Regions from separate parts of the Bradyrhizobium sp. AUGA SZCCT0169 genome, predicted to be linked through region 2. Evidence: riboswitches for the same ligand, from Rfam matches in the RefSeq annotation. Region 2 holds a riboswitch; the other holds the start of a gene.
The links. A riboswitch is a leader RNA that binds a small molecule or an ion and turns the genes downstream of it on or off. The one in region 2 is predicted to bind cobalamin.
Positions count from the first base shown of each region.

Region 1: it holds a riboswitch for cobalamin, as region 2 does, so the genes downstream of both, JQ609_RS23105 (ribonucleoside-diphosphate reductase subunit alpha) here and JQ609_RS16195 (TonB-dependent receptor) in region 2, are expected to answer to the same signal.

Region 1 covers NZ_JAFCMC010000022.1:90,550-98,257, forward strand. Annotated here, with positions in the region: gene JQ609_RS23105 (ribonucleoside-diphosphate reductase subunit alpha) at 1-2,733, opposite strand, end outside; cobalamin riboswitch at 2,848-3,067, opposite strand; cobalamin riboswitch at 3,190-3,391, shown strand; gene metE (5-methyltetrahydropteroyltriglutamate--homocysteine S-methyltransferase) at 3,497-5,878, shown strand; gene JQ609_RS23115 (hypothetical protein) at 5,924-6,121, shown strand; gene JQ609_RS23120 (aromatic ring-hydroxylating dioxygenase subunit alpha) at 6,129-7,178, shown strand; gene ftsH (ATP-dependent zinc metalloprotease FtsH) at 7,436-7,708, opposite strand, start outside.
Region 2 covers NZ_JAFCMC010000012.1:86,414-94,121, forward strand. Annotated here, with positions in the region: gene JQ609_RS16170 (hypothetical protein) at 1-155, opposite strand, end outside; gene JQ609_RS16175 (hypothetical protein) at 315-554, shown strand; gene JQ609_RS16180 (hypothetical protein) at 650-937, opposite strand; gene JQ609_RS16185 (transcriptional regulator) at 934-1,182, opposite strand; gene JQ609_RS16190 (DUF6925 family protein) at 1,298-2,314, opposite strand; gene JQ609_RS16195 (TonB-dependent receptor) at 2,412-4,691, opposite strand; cobalamin riboswitch at 4,805-5,005, opposite strand; gene JQ609_RS16200 (iron ABC transporter permease) at 5,140-6,183, shown strand; gene JQ609_RS16205 (ABC transporter ATP-binding protein) at 6,180-6,962, shown strand; gene JQ609_RS16210 (ABC transporter substrate-binding protein) at 6,962-7,708, shown strand, end outside.

The DNA of each region.
Region 1 (7,708 bases), on a different contig from region 2:
CGAGCGCAAATAGTAAGTGGTCTTCAAGCCGCGGGTCCACGCCAGGCGATAGAGCGCGTCGAGCTTCTTGCCGGACGGGTTGGCGATGTAGAGGTTGAGCGACTGCGACTGGTCGATCCATTTCTGTCGCCGCGCCGCCGCCTCGATCAGCCAGGCGCTGTCGATCTCGAAGGAGGTGGCATAGAGCGCCTTGAGATCATCAGGGATGCGGTCGATCGAGCCGACGCTGCCGTCGAAATATTTGAGATCGTTGACCATCACCTCGTCCCACAACCCGCGCGCCTTGAGGTCGCGCACCAGAAACTCGTTCACGACGGTGAAGTCGCCGGACATGTTGGATTTGACATAGAGGTTCTGGTAGGCGGGCTCGATCGACTGCGCGACGCCGCAGATGTTGGAGATGGTCGCCGTCGGCGCGATCGCCATCACGTTGGAATTGCGCATGCCGGTCGATCTGACGCGTTCGCGCAAGCTGCCCCAATCGAGCGTCATGGAGCGGTCCATCGCGACGCCGCCGCGCGCTTCCGCCAACAGTTCGATCGAATCGATCGGCAGGATGCCCTGGCTCCACAGCGATCCGTCGAACGAGGGATAGCGGCCGCGCTCAGCGGCGAGATCGACCGAAGCCGAGATCGCGTAGTAGGAGATCGCCTCCATGCTGGTGTCGGCGAACGTCACGGCCGCATCGGAGGCGACAGCGATCCGCATTGCCTGCAGCGCATCCTGGAACCCCATCAACCCGAGACCGACCGGACGGTGCCGCAGGTTGGAACGCCGCGCTTCCGGAATGGTGTAGAAATTGATGTCGATGACGTTGTCGAGCATCCGCATCGCGATCGTCACGCTGTTCTTCAGCCGCGCCTCGTTCAGGCGGCCGCCCTGGATGTGATTGAGGAGGTTGATCGAGCCGAGATTGCAAACCGCGGTCTCGTCGTCCGAGGTGTTGAGCGTGATTTCGGTGCAGAGATTGGAGGAGTGGATGACGCCGGCATGGCGCTGCGGCGAACGGAGATTGCAAGGATCCTTGAACGTGATCCAGGGATGCCCGGTCTCGAACAGCATGGTCAGCATCTTGCGCCAGAGATCAGTGGCGCGGACCTGCTTGAAGACGCGGATTTCGCCGCGCGCCGCCTTGGCTTCATAGGCCGCGTAGCGTTCGGCGAATTTTGTGCCGTAGAGGTCGTGCAGGTCGGGCGTCTCGTCAGGCGAGAACAAGGTCCATTCGCCGTCGGTTTCGACGCGTTGCATGAACAGGTCAGGCACCCAGTTCGCGGTGTTCATGTCGTGGGTGCGGCGGCGGTCGTCGCCGGTGTTCTTGCGCAGATCGAGGAACTCCTCGATATCGATATGCCAGGTCTCGAGATAAGCGCAGACCGCGCCCTTGCGCTTGCCGCCCTGGTTGACCGCAATGGCCGTATCGTTGGCGACTTTCAGGAACGGCACCACGCCCTGGCTTTCACCATTGGTGCCCTTGATGTGGGCCCCAAGGCCGCGCACGCGGGTCCAGTCATTGCCGAGCCCGCCGGAATATTTCGCCAGCAGCGCGTTGTCCTTGACCGACTTGAAGATGCCGTCGAGATCATCCGCGATCGTGGTGAGGAAGCACGACGACAGTTGCGGCCGCAGCGTTCCCGAATTGAACAGCGTCGGCGTCGAAGCCATGAAGTCGAACGACGACAGCAGATCGTAAAACTCGATCGCGCGGGCCTCGCGATCGATCTCGCGGGTCGCAAGTCCCATCGCGACGCGCATGAAGAACGTCTGCGGCAGCTCGATGCGGTTGCCGCCTTCATGCAGGAAATAGCGGTCGTACAGCGTCTGCAGGCCGAGGAACTGAAACGCCAGATCGCGTTCCGGCTTCAGCGCCGCGGCGATTTTCTTCAGGTCGAAGCGCGCCAGCTCCGGATCGAGCAACTCGGCCTTGATGCCGGCCTTGATATAGGCCGGGAAATATTCGCCGTAGCGCGTGGCCATGTCGGCCTGCGAGGCGTTGGTCGGCACCCCCTGCACGTAGGACAGCACTTCGGTGCGCAGCTTGTCGAGCAGCAGCCGCGCGCTCACGTACGCGTAGTTGGGCTCCTGCTCCACCAATGTCCGCGCGGCCATCACGGAAGCGAGCGCCAGTTCGTCCTGGCTGATGCCGTCGTAGATATTGCGCTGGGTTTCCGCGATGACAGGCACGGCGTCGACGCCATCAAGACCGGCGCAGGCCTCGGCCACGATCAGCGCGAGCCGCGCGGTATCGAGCGGCGCTTTGGTGCCGTTCGCCAGCGTCACATGCAGCACGGGTCCTGCCGCAGACGTTGCCGATTTGGCGGCCTCCTGCTCGGCGCGCTGCCTGGTGCGCTCGTCGCGGTACAGCACATAGGCGCGCGCCACCTTGTGGTGCTCGCTGCGCATCAGCGCCAGTTCGACCTGGTCCTGCACGTCTTCGATGTGAAAGGTGCGGCCTTCGCTCATCCGGCGCGACAGCGCGCCGACGACCTCAGCGGTCAACTGTTCCACCACCTCGTGCACCCGGCGCGAGGCCGCCGCGGTGTGGCCCTCGACGGCGAGGAACGCCTTGGTCATCGCGACCGAAATCTTGCTGGCATCGAATTTCGAAACCGTGCCGTTGCGGCGGATCACCTGCATCGGAAGTTCGGCGTCCGGCGCGGCAAGCGTTTCGGGACGCAACTGGAACAAGGCAGCGGTTTTGGCTTCGAGAGAAATGAGACCGGAAGATTCGGACATCGGCAGACCCCGTGGTGTTGTTGAGGCCGGATGTCTTTGGGGACGCTGCATCGAATGCGCGGCGGCAAACGCCGGCATGGATCTGCAAGCGACCGCCGGACACCCCGCCCGTGGACGTTTTTTCGGTGTCGCGGCAGGTCTCCTGGCTCGCAGGTCGTCGTTATTCCCTGTCTTCCCAATGCGAAATCCGCATCAGTGACGTAAAGGCGGGAACAACTCACTGCTTACAGTTGCGGGGGCAGCGCCGGAATTTCGCGCCCTTTGGCGCGATCACCGACTTCCCTCTTAGCCACCATGACTTGCGTCGTGATAGACCGTGACAACTACATCTGGTGCGATTTGGGCAATCGTGTCAATGGTGCGCTAGCCGAGCCTGCGAAAATTCTGGTTCACCCTGTTGAAGCTGTGAACAACCGCAACAACCGGCGATCGAGTTGACGGGCGCGCCGAGTTGCCAGTAAGTGGACGCGTCGTGGTTCTTCGGGATGGTTTTCCCGAAGCTAAGAGGGAAGCCGGTGTGAAGCCGGAGCTGCCCCCGCAACTGTAAGCGGCGAGCCGCTGTCCAACAAAGTCACTGAGACCTGCAAAGGTTTTGGGAAGACCGGACAGCAGCATTGACCCGCGAGCCAGGAGACCTGCCTCGACAACATAAACGTGCTCGGGCGGGGTGTCCCGGTGGTGCGGTTGCGATTCCGCGCGCCTCCTGACGCCTGAATCCAGACGTGTCACTTCGGCCTTTGCCCCCAACTTTGGGGTTAAGCCAATGACTACTTCTACAGAGAAGTCTTCCACAGCGACTTCTTCTACAAATTCTACCTCCTCACTTCCCGTCGCTTCGCTCGGCACGCCGCGCATCGGTCCGCGCCGCGAGCTGAAATTCGCGCTGGAGAGCTTCTGGTCGGGTACGACCGACGAGAAAGCCCTGATCGAGACCGGCATCGGGCTGCGCGCCGCCAACTGGGCGCGCCAGAAGAAGCTTGGTGTCAGCATCATCCCGTCCAACGACTTCTCGTTCTACGACCAGGTGCTCGACACCTGCGTGATGGTCGGCGCCATTCCGAAAAGCTACGGCTGGAACGGCGGCACGGTTCCACTCGCCACCTACTTCGCGATGGCGCGCGGCGCCAAAGGCGCGGCGCAGGATGCGGATTGCGGCCACGCCCACCACGACGCGGCCCACGGCCTGCCGGCGCTGGAGATGACAAAATGGTTCGACACCAATTACCACTACATGGTGCCGGAACTGGAGAAGGATCAGCAATTCATCCTCGCCTCGCGCAAGTCGATCGAGGAATATCTCGAAGCCAAAGCGTTCGGCTACCAGACCCGCCCGGTGCTGGTCGGCCCGGTGACGTTCCTCAAACTCGCCAAGTGCAAGGATGCGGGGTTCAACACGCTGTCGCTGCTAGACCGGTTGCTGCCGGTCTACATCGAGGTGCTGAGCGAACTTGCCAAGGCCGGCGCGGAATGGGTGCAGATCGACGAGCCGTGTCTGGTCCTCGACCTCGACGTCATCGCGCAGCAGGCGCTGCATTATGCCTATGCGGAAATCGCCAAGGCGGCGCCTGAGCTGAAGATCATGCTGGCCACGTACTTTGGCGGGCTCGGCGCCAACCGCGACACCGCGATCGCCCTGCCCGTCGCCGGCCTGCATCTCGACCTCGTGCGCGCGCCCGAGCAACTCGACGATCTCGCCGGTCTTCCAAAGGACCGCGTGCTGTCGCTCGGCATCATCGATGGCCGCAATATCTGGCGCGCCGATCTGAGCCGGCTGCTCGACCAGCTGGAACCTGTGGTCAACAGGCTCGGCGGCGACCGCGTGCAGCTCGCGCCATCATGCTCGCTGCTGCACGTCCCGATCGACCTTGCGCTGGAAACCAGCCTCGATCCCGACGTGAAGAGCTGGCTGGCGTTTTCGGTGCAGAAGATCGAGGAACTGGCGGCGCTCGGAACGGCATTGGCGCGCGGCCGCGTCCACGCCGACGCCATCCTGAAGGCCTCCGATGAAGCCGCCGCCGCGCGCAAGGCTTCGCCGCGGATCCACGATGCCAAGGTGGCGGCGCGTGCCGCCGGCATCGATAGCGCGATGCGCCGCCGCATCAGCGCGTTTACCGATCGCGCCGGCGTGCAGCACAGCCGCTTCAACCTGCCGGCCTTCCCGACCACGACCATCGGCTCGTTCCCGCAGACCGCGGATGTCCGAAACGCCCGCGCCGCGCATGCCAAGGGCGCGCTGACCGACGACGCCTATAAACTCTATCTGCAGAACCAGACCGCGCGCGCGGTGCGCTGGCAGGAGAATATCGGGCTCGACGTGCTGGTTCATGGCGAGTTCGAGCGCAATGACATGGTGCAGTATTTCGGCGAGCAGCTCGCAGGCTTCGCCTTCACCGCGCATGGCTGGGTGCAATCCTATGGCTCGCGCTACGTCCGCCCGCCGGTGCTGTTTGGCGACGTGTCCCGCCCGAAACCGATGACGGTCGAATGGTGGCAATATGCGCAGTCGCTGACCAAGCGGCCGATGAAGGCGATGCTGACGGGGCCGGTGACGATTCTGAACTGGTCGTTCGTCCGCGACGACATCCCGCGTAGCGAAGCCTGCCGCCAGATCGCGCTGGCGATCCGCGACGAGGTCGCCGACCTCGAAGCCGCCGGTGCCGGGATGATACAGATCGACGAAGCGGCGCTGCGGGAGGGCCTGCCGCTGCGCCGGTCGGAGTGGAAGACCTACCTCGACTGGGCCGTGGACGCCTTCCGCATCTGTTCGTCGGGCGTACGCGACGACACCCAGATCCACACCCACATGTGTTATTCGGAGTTCAACGACATCATCGACGCGATCGGCGCGATGGATGCCGACGTGATCTCGATCGAGACCTCGCGCTCGAAGATGGAACTGCTCGACGCTTTCAGGAACTACCGCTATCCGAACGAAATCGGCCCCGGCGTCTACGACATCCATTCGCCGCGGGTGCCTGAAACCGCCGAGATAACCGACCTGCTCAAGCTGGCACGGCTGCGGCTCTCCGACGCCCAGCTCTGGATCAATCCGGATTGCGGATTGAAAACCCGGAAATGGGAAGAGGTGCGGCCCGCTCTGGTCAACATGGTCGCCGCCGCCCGCGAATTGCGGGCGCTCGCTTAAACGCCCGCCCCGTCTCTCATCCCGGCATCATTGAAAGGATACGCCATGCGCTTCTGGATCGAATGCACGAGGTGCGAGACGGGGCAGGCCACCCACATCAATATCGCGCTGGTCGGCAGCATGTGGCGCGACGGCGAGCGCACCGTGCTCGCCTTCGTCGGTGGCGACGGCCAGCGCATTGAGGTCACCGAGACGCCGGAACAGATCATGGCGCGGCATCTCGGACCGCTGGCAAAGGCGTAACGACGCGATGACGGTGAGGCCGGATAACGCCTGGTCGGAAGCTGCCGTCGATCTTCGCAAGGTCGGCGCGAATCCGGACCACTGGTATCCGGTCGCATGGTCGCGCGAGGTGAAGTCCGGCCAGACTTTCGCGGCGCGGTTCGCGGGCGAGCCGATCGTGCTGGTGCGCCCGAGGGAGGGCGCGATCTTCGCGCTTGAGGACCGCTGCGCGCACCGCCAGGTGCCGCTGTCGAAGGGAACGGTCGATGGCTGCACCCTGCGCTGCGTCTATCACGGCTGGCGCTACGACGCGTCGGGCGACTGCGTCGACGTCCCCTATCTCGGCAAGGGCAAGCGGCCGAACGGCGTCCGCCGCTATCCCTGCTTCGAACGCGACGGGTTGATCTTCATATGGCCCGGCACCGGGCCTGCCGCCGCCCCCTTGCCGCAGATCGGCGCAGCCGCTGATACCGCCTACAAGACCCGGCGGTTCGGCAAGCTCGTCGCCTGCCACTACACTTTCATGCATGAGAACTTGATGGACATGAATCATCAGTTCCTGCACCGGCGCACCACCGGAAAAGTCGTGCCGCGCTATCTCGGCAGCCGCGCCGGCGAACGCTGGATGGAGGTCGATTACAGCTTTGCCCGGCCTGGCGAGAAGCCGCCGATCGGCGAGGCCGTCATCGTCGGCCGCCTGCGCGGCCGTGCCGGCACGGCGCGCGACCTGATGACGGTGCGCACCGAATATCCCTACCAGACCCTGCGGATGTGGACGAAGGGCGACGCACCGGTTCTCAGCGTATGGCTTGGTTACACGCCCATCGATGCCGCACAGCGCCGTAACCGGACCTTCGTCGTGCTGTCGGTGCGCAAGCCCAGAGTGCCCGGCATCCTCGATCTCGGCTGGCCGGTGCTGGCCTGGTTCACCAACCGGGTCTTTTCGGAGGATTGCGAGATCGTCGAGATGGAACAGGCCGCCCATGACGCGCAAGGCGCCGACTGGAACAGGGAAGTGTTTCCGCCGATCCAGGCGCTGCGAAAACTGCTGCGGGCGTGCGGGGAGCCGGCTCGTTAGTCATTCCGGGGCGACGCGAAGCGTCGAACCTCAGATGTGCAATTGCACATCGGGGAATCTCGAGATTCTCAGATGTGCAATTGCACATCGTCGTTCGCGCGAAGACGCGCGCCCCGGAATGACGAAGTGACAATTCCCCATCGGCAGCTTACCAAACCGCTCCCACGTCTCGCCGTTGATCACCACGGCGGGCCGGGACGCCACCATAAAAAAACGCGGCGTCGCCGCCGCGTTTTCTATTCCAAGTGCAAACCCACTTAGGCCTGCGGTTGCGGCTCCAGGCCGGGATCCGGATCGGGGCGCGGGCGCGACTTGCCGGCGGGCGGCACAGCGGAGGCCCGCGGCGTGGTCGGCTCAAGCACCGACTCGCGGTTCGGCTTCTTGCCATTGAGCAGGTCGATGATCTCGTCGCCGGACAGCGTCTCGAATTCGAGCAGGCCCTTGGCAAGCGCTTCGAGGTCGGCGCGCTTTTCGGTGAGAATGCGCGTCGCTTCGTTGTAGCCGTCTTCGACGAAACGCCGGATCTCGGT
Region 2 (7,708 bases):
CACAAGGGTTCGTCGTCATTGCCGTGGCGGTCGTGCTTTGGCGTGGCGATGTCGCCATCCTCGTAATCGTCGTCTTCGACAGGCAGGCCTTTCGGCTTCACGGGCTTGTCGTTGTCCTGCCTGGGAGGCTCGCTCTTCTTCCCGTTTCCACCCATATCGTGCCTTTTCGCCGGCGCAACCGGCCTTATCCGGTCGAAATGACGCATTGACCGCAATCCGACCGACTTTGCGCAATATACTAGCGCCAGCAACACGAATTTTCCTTGCCCTTTTGGCCGATAGTGCTTCAAACGGGGTAATCAAACGGAGTCAGAATGAAGAAGCCTCGCATCGAAACCGAAGAACAGCAGCCACGCAAAGTTATCCGCGCCGACAAAGCGCCGACGTCAGGATATTCGCTGGTGGTCGACGGTCACTTCAAATCGCACCACGACACGGTCGAAGCCGCTGAAGAGGCGGGCACGGCGCTAAAGAACAAATTCCAGATGCTGCAAGTGCAGGTCTATGACGCCGAGACCAAGACGCGCTCGATGATCCATTGGCCACCGGCGTAACGCTGCAAGCTTAACTTCAGTGCTGAAGTTAAGGCTGAGCTCAAAGAGCCAGCCTTGGAATTGAGCCTTGGATCCCTGCCTCAGGGTCTTCGATCTTAGGTCCGTCGTCCGCCACTTTGCTGGCTCGCCAGCCAATCGCCCAATGCCGGGGTCGGCCGCTTCTCGGTCGGCTGTTTCGATTTGGCCGCGGCCTTCTTTGCCTTGACGGGAGCCGGAGGTGCGGCCGCTTCGCGGGCAAGCCGCAACGCCTTCAGCTTTGCCATATTGTCGAGCATGGCCCTCGAGGCCGCATCGCGGTCGGCCTTGCCGGACCGCGCGTCCTGGGCTGCGCGGGTGGTTTTATCCAGACGCGCCTGGGCGCGGTCGCGATCTTCTTTAGTCATTTTACGTCAGCCTTCTTCGCCACTTTGGCTTTCGCTTTGGGCTTGGCTTTCGGTTCGGGCGGATTGGCAAGGTCCTCAGCTTCCTTGGCCAGCCGCAGCGCGCGCAGCTTTTCAGTCCGCTTGCGAATTGCGATGTCGGAGGCCGCGATCTCGGCCATCGCCTTGATGCCCTCGACCTCCTGGGTACGCTTGCGGTGCAGCCGAATCTCTTTCATTTCGGCCGGACTCTTCGGTTCGTCGTTCATCATATACCTCTGGAACCGCGACGCATGCCGTCGGGCGGTGTTTCGGCCGTAATACCATGGATTGCGCCGCTGGGGGCGCGAATTTGGGCCGAAAATGCCCCGTTATCGGGTTGATTCAGCCCTCATGGTGAAGAGCGGCGGGATCATCGCCGTCTTCAGGACCGCTCTGGTCGAAAGCGGCCAGCCAGGCCGCCAATGTCGTTGACGCCTGACCTTCGGCCTTGACCTGGCGCAGCGCAATGCGAATGCCGGCGCGGCCGTGACGGTCGCCGGCGATCGCCACCGGCGGTTCCCCCGCCAGCACCGCATCGACGACGCGCTGCTTGATCGCGAGCGTTTCGGGATCGCCGCACGCCGCCAGGACCCGTTGAAAACGCTGGTGATGTGCCTGGTCGAATGGCCGGGCCTCGCCCATTCCGTCACGCAACGGATGCGGCGGATAGATGTGCGCGCAGGGGATCCAGCCCTCGGGAACCGGCTCGGTGGCGGCATGGGTCCGGCCGCTTTTCAGCAGTCTTGGCAGCACATGGGTGTGCGGCCCGTCCGGGCTCGTGCCCGAGGGCGGCGGGATCGGCTGATAGACCTCGATGCGGCCGAGCCGGCTGATGAAGACGCGATGCGGGTTAGCGCCGAGGATCATCCCCATCGCGGGATTGTCGTGTTCGAAGATGGCGCGGCCGCAGAGTTGGCGCAGCCGCGCGGCGAGATTGGGATCGCCGACGCGCACGCAGAAGTCCGCCTGCAGCGCACCGAGGCCGAGATCGAACAGGATGGATTCGCGGTCCTCCGGCCGCAGCGCCTCTTGATCGGCGCCGATTTCCGTCAGCGTGTTGCGGCCGTTCATCGCGCAATCGCCTGACGGCAGGCACAGCGCGATCCGATGGCTCCAGCCCGATTTGGTGATGCTCTCGGAGGCGAACGGCCGGCTGTTGCCGTTGGGATTAAGCGCAATGCCGCCGCGCGGCGTCACGGCTGCAACGGCTTCGATCGATTGCGTCAGCCGTACCGGCTCATCGCGATCGCGGGCGAATTCAGCGATGGCGCCGAACGTGCCGAGACTCCATTGCGTGTCGGGATCGGCGATTTCCCGCTGCAACAGATCGGTCGCCGCGACGGCGGAAGCATCAGGCATGGGCCAGCATTCCCTTAACCCTCGGGGCCAAAGAGAATACTGGCTTGTCAGGTCAGGACAAGCCGGTCCGGAGCGGGCCCCGGACCGGCGTCCGGGCTCAGAACGTCGCGCCGGCCTTCACCATGTAGGTCCGGCCCGGCAGCGGATAGGCGCTGAAGCGGCCGTCGGTGAACGTGCTTGCGATGGCATAGTCGTAGTACAGCGCGTTGAGCACGTTGTTGACGCTCACCGACCAGAAGAAGTGCTGATATGCCCCGCTCAGCTTGAAGTCGATGGTGGCATCGGCCGGGATGCGGCGCTGGGTATTCTTCTGGTCGTTGTCCATGTAGCGCTCGCTCCAGCCGCGCACCGTGGCGTCCGCGACCAGATAGTTCTGCCAGATATTCCACGTCACGCCACCACTGGCGGTGTAGCGGGACACCAGCGGAACGTCATTGCCGGCGAACTGCCCTTCACGGAACACTGCGCGGGTGTAGGCGACGCCGCCGCGCAGCAGCACGCTGTCGCTGACACGAAGCGAGGCGCTGGTTTCCGAGCCGTAACGGCGGGTCGGATCGAGGTTGACGTTAAAGAACAGTGCCGGGTTGAAATGGATCTCGTTTTCGAGGTCCATGTTGTAGATGCTCGATTGCATCTGGAACCCGCCCGACTTGATGCGGAAGCCGCCCTCGACGTCGTGCGAGGTCTGGGTTTTCAACTGGAAGGTGCCGGGAATTGGGGTGAAGAAGACAGGATCGAAGGAAGGTCCGGAGGACAATCTCTCGTCGACATTCGGCGTGCGGAACGCGCGGGCGGCCCGGCCGAATACCGAGACGATATTGTTGAAGCGATGTTCGAGGCCGACATGCAGCGCGTGCTGGACTTCGCTGCTATCCAGCGGAAGGTTCTGGGCGCCGCAGGTAAAAAACAGGGCGCAATTCGGCGGATCGTCAAGACGGTCCCGCGCACTCAGACTGGTGTTCTGGATTCGCGCGCCGTACGAGAAGTCCGTTGTCGGCAACAGCCCAAGGGTTTGCTGCCAATAGCCGGCAATCGTTCTCTGCGACAGATCGTAAGTATGGATCGGCGGTGTGCCCTGAAATTCCTGCCGCTCCTGGTGGAACGTCGCATCGTAATAATCGATGCCCGTCAGGATCGACGAGGGTAGCCCGAACATTACGTTCTTGACGCTCAATCGAGGCGTCAGGGACCATGTCTGCAGATGGCTGTCGACGTAACTGTTGGCGAAGGGATTGAAGAACGCGGCCTGCTGTTTCTTGTCCCGCACACCGCCATCGATGATGAGATCGACGCCGTTCCACAGGGTCTTGGTGAAGCCGGCGGTGGCGCTGGCGCCCTGCTGGTTGCCGTAATCGAGCGGCGTGCTGGTGCCGCGGCGGTTGGTGACGAGCTCGTTGAGACCAATGGATGGATCGACCAGCCGGCCGCCGGGTAAGCCGAGCTTCTGATCGTCGCCGGTCACGGTTACGAAGGCGGTGAGGCCGGGCGTGGAGTAGTTGAGGTTGCCGACTCCGTTGCGCTGATCGAGCGCGTTGTTGACGCGGTAGCCGTCGGACTTGATGGCGTTGCCATAGAACGACGTCGACCACGGACCGAAATTGGTCGCGGCCGAGACCGAGGCCATGCGCTGATTGAAGGACCCGACGCCGGCTTCGCCGCGGATCGCGACCGGCGGGCCGCCGACGCCGTTTTTAAGCACGATGTTGATGACGCCGCCGACGGCATTATCGCCGTACAGCACCGCGCCGCTGTTGCCGCGGGTGATTTCGATGCGCTCGATCGAATCGCGCGGAATGGTCGAAAAATCGACGCCGGCCATGTCGATGTCGTTGAGCCTTCGGCCGTTGATCAGCACCAGGGTATTGGAGGTCGCAAACGCACCGAATCCGCGCAGATCGACGCTGGTCTTCGCGCCGTTGACGCCGCCAAACAGGCTGGTCAGTTGCACGCCCGGTGTTTGCGCGATGATTTCCTGCAAGGTCTGCGCGGGTGAATGCGCGATTTCTTCAGCCGTGATGACGGTCGCCGATGTGCCGACGATACCGGCGAATTGCCGGACGGGCGCTCCGCCGCCGCCCTGGCCATCGCCTTGCGACGCGACGTTGGAGCCCGTCCCCGGCGTAGGGTTTCGATTGCTTGACGGCGTCGGGTTCGGCGCGACGACGCGGCGCGTGCCCGAGCCCTGATCGGAAGCGGGCTTGGCGCGGGTCCGGTTCTGGTCGCCGGGCGGGTTGACCTCGATCGCCGGCAGTTGATCGGCTGTGGCGGTCTGCTGGGCCTGCGCGCCGGAATGGGTGATCGCCATGATCGGCGCCAGAAAGCTGGACGCCAGCAAAAGACGGCGGCACCGCTTGGCGGCAGTGGTGGTGGAAGACATGGTTCAGGCCTCGGTATGACGTCAGTGGCACGTCACAGCGAACCAAGTCCCACCATCGTGCTGCAAACAGCTCTGGTGAAACTAATGCCTGTACTCCCCGACCGACATCTTCGCGTGTGACCACGGCTGACGGCAGGTCTCCTGGCTTGCGGGTCGTTACCTTTCGTCGCCTTCCCAGGACCGAGAATCCCAGTGGCGTAGGACGAAAGATTCACCGCTTACAGTTGCGGGGGCAGCCGCGGAATTGGGGGACTGTCCCCGCACCGCATTCCCTTTTGATCCCCAAAACGGGAACCGTCGAAAATTATGGTAGGAGTTTGTCAAAGATAGAGTCAATCCCATCAGGCCTCGCCTGCGATCCTCACTGGACGAGTGCGTCTTTTATGTCGCATGAGCAGTACCGTTCGAACGCGTTGTGCGGTACGGGCTGACCGTTCGGGGACGATCGATGAGTGTTGAGACCATCACTGCTGCAAACGAGGAGGCCGCGCGGCGCCGGATTGGCGTGACGGCTGCGCTCGCCGGCCTTGTCGCGCTGCTGGTGCTGATCTCGCTCGGTATCGGGCCGGTGCGGCTGTCGCCGCTGGCGGTGATCGAAGCCCTCCTCGGCGGCGGCAGCGACGTGGCGCAGGTGATCGTGCGGGAAATCCGCCTGCCGCGGACCATTCTGGCGCTGGCGATCGGCGCCATTCTGGGAATGTCGGGCGCGTCGCTGCAGGGCCTGCTGCGCAATCCGCTGGCCTCGCCTTCGCTGTTCGGCGCGCCGCAATCGGCTGCCTTCGGCGCGGTGCTGGTGATCGCGCTGGGGTGGGCCGATGTGCGCTCCTATGCGCTGCCGGTCGTGGCGATCATGGCGGCGTTCGGTTCGGTGTTCGTGCTGCTGACGATCGCCGGCCGCAATGCCGGGTTGCTGATCCTGATCCTGGCGGGTCTTGCGATTTCGAGTCTCGCAGGCGCCGCTACCGCGCTGGTGATGAACCTCTCCAGCAACCCCTTCGTGGTGCTGGAGATCGCGTTCTGGCTGCTCGGATCGCTGGAGGATCGCAGTTTTCAGCACGTCATGCTGGCGCTGCCGTTCATCATTGCCGGCGGCATTATCCTGTTCAGCCAGCGCCATTCCTTTCGCGCGCTCAGCCTCGGTGAGGAAACCGCGCAGAGCCTCGGCGTCGATGTCGGGCGTCTGCGGCTGATCGTGATCACGGGCGTGGCGCTCGGGGTCGGCGGCGCGGTAGCGGTCACCGGCACCATCGGCTTCATCGGCCTCGTCGCGCCGCACCTGATGCGGCCCCTGATCGGGCATGATCCGGCACGGCTCTTGGTGCCGAGTGCGCTGGCAGGCTCGGCGCTGCTGCTCGCCGCCGACATCGCGGTGCGGATCATTCCCTCGACCAGCGACATCAAGGTCGGCGTGCTGACCTCGATCATCGGCGTGCCGTTCTTCCTCTATCTGATCGCGCGCGAACGCCGCGCGCTCGGGGGAGGTGTCGCATGAGCGAAGCCGCGCTTCTCACGGCGCAAGGCGTGAACGTGACGCTGGCCGGCCGCGCCGTGCTCAACGATGTCTCGCTGTCGCTGACCGCGGGGCATCTGGTCGCCCTGGTCGGGCCGAACGGCGCCGGCAAAACCACGCTGCTGCGGGCGCTGTCGGGGCTGCTGTCGTCCCGCGGTGACATCCACATCGGCGGCGACGCGCTGGCCGGTCTGTCGCTGCGCGAACGCGCCAAGCGATTTGCCTATCTGCCACAGGGCCACATCGTGCACTGGCCGCTGCCGGCGCGCGACATCGTGGCGCTCGGCCGCTATCCGCACGGCGCGACCGATCCGGCGCGGCTGTCGCCAAGGGATACTGACGCAGTATTGCGTGCGATGCAGGCGGTCGATGTGATGGAGTTCAGCGAGCGCCGCGTCACCGAACTGTCCGGCGGCGAGCGCAGCCGCGTCGCGCTGGCGCGCGTGCTCGCGGTGGAAGCGCCGGTCATCCTCGCCGACGAGCCGACCGCCTCGCTCGATCCGCGGCACCAGATCGACGTGATGAAGAACCTGCGCGCCACCGCCGACAAGGGCGTGCTGGTCATCGTGGTGACGCACGACCTTGGCCTCGCCGCACGATTCGCCGATCATGTGCTGGTTCTGAAGGAGGGCCGGCTGGTGTCGCAGGGCGCGCCGGTGGAAGCGCTGTCGGAGCAGGTGATAGCCGACGTGTTCCGGATCAGCGCCTACCGCGCCGAATACCAGCGCGAGGCCGTAATCGTGCCGTGGGCGGATCTGTGATGCGCCGCCGGCTTGCCGTGCTGCTGGCGGTTGCGGCGCTGGCGATGCCTGGCGCGACGCTGGCCGCTCAATTGCCGCGCATCGTGTCGATGAACGTCTGCAGCGATCAATTGCTGCTGTCGTTGGCCGATCCCGAACAGATCCTCGGGCTTTCGCGGTATTCGCGCGATGCCTGGGTGGCCGGTGACGTCGCTCGCTATCCAAAACTGTCGGGTGGCGCGGAAGACGTGATGGTGCTGAAGCCCGACATCGTCGTCGCCAATCTGTACGACAAACGTTCGACGCGGGAATTGCTGAAGGCGCACGGGTTGCGTCTTGCCGAACTTCCGGTGCCGCGAACCTTGCCCGAGGTGAAGGACCAGATTCGCGAGTTCGGTGATATCGTCGGTCACCCCGATCGCGCGTCGGCGCAGATCGCGTTGCTCGATGCCGCGCTCGCACGGGCGCGCCAGGCTGTCGCCGCAAAACACTATCGGGTGCTGCCGCTGTCGCGGCGCGGCTGGGTCGCGGGCAGCGACAGCTTTGTCGGCTCGCTGCTGGCCGAGACCGGGCTGTTCAACACGGCCGGCGATCTCGGCTTCAATTTCGGCGGCTTCGCCTCGCTGGAGGCGATCGTGAGCCAGAAACCGGATTTGCTGCTGGTGTCGCAGGCCGGCGATTTCGCGCGTGACGACGGCCAGGCTTTTCTGCTGCATCCGGCGCTCGCGCGGTTCTATCCGCCGGAAAAGCGCATCGTGATTCCGGAA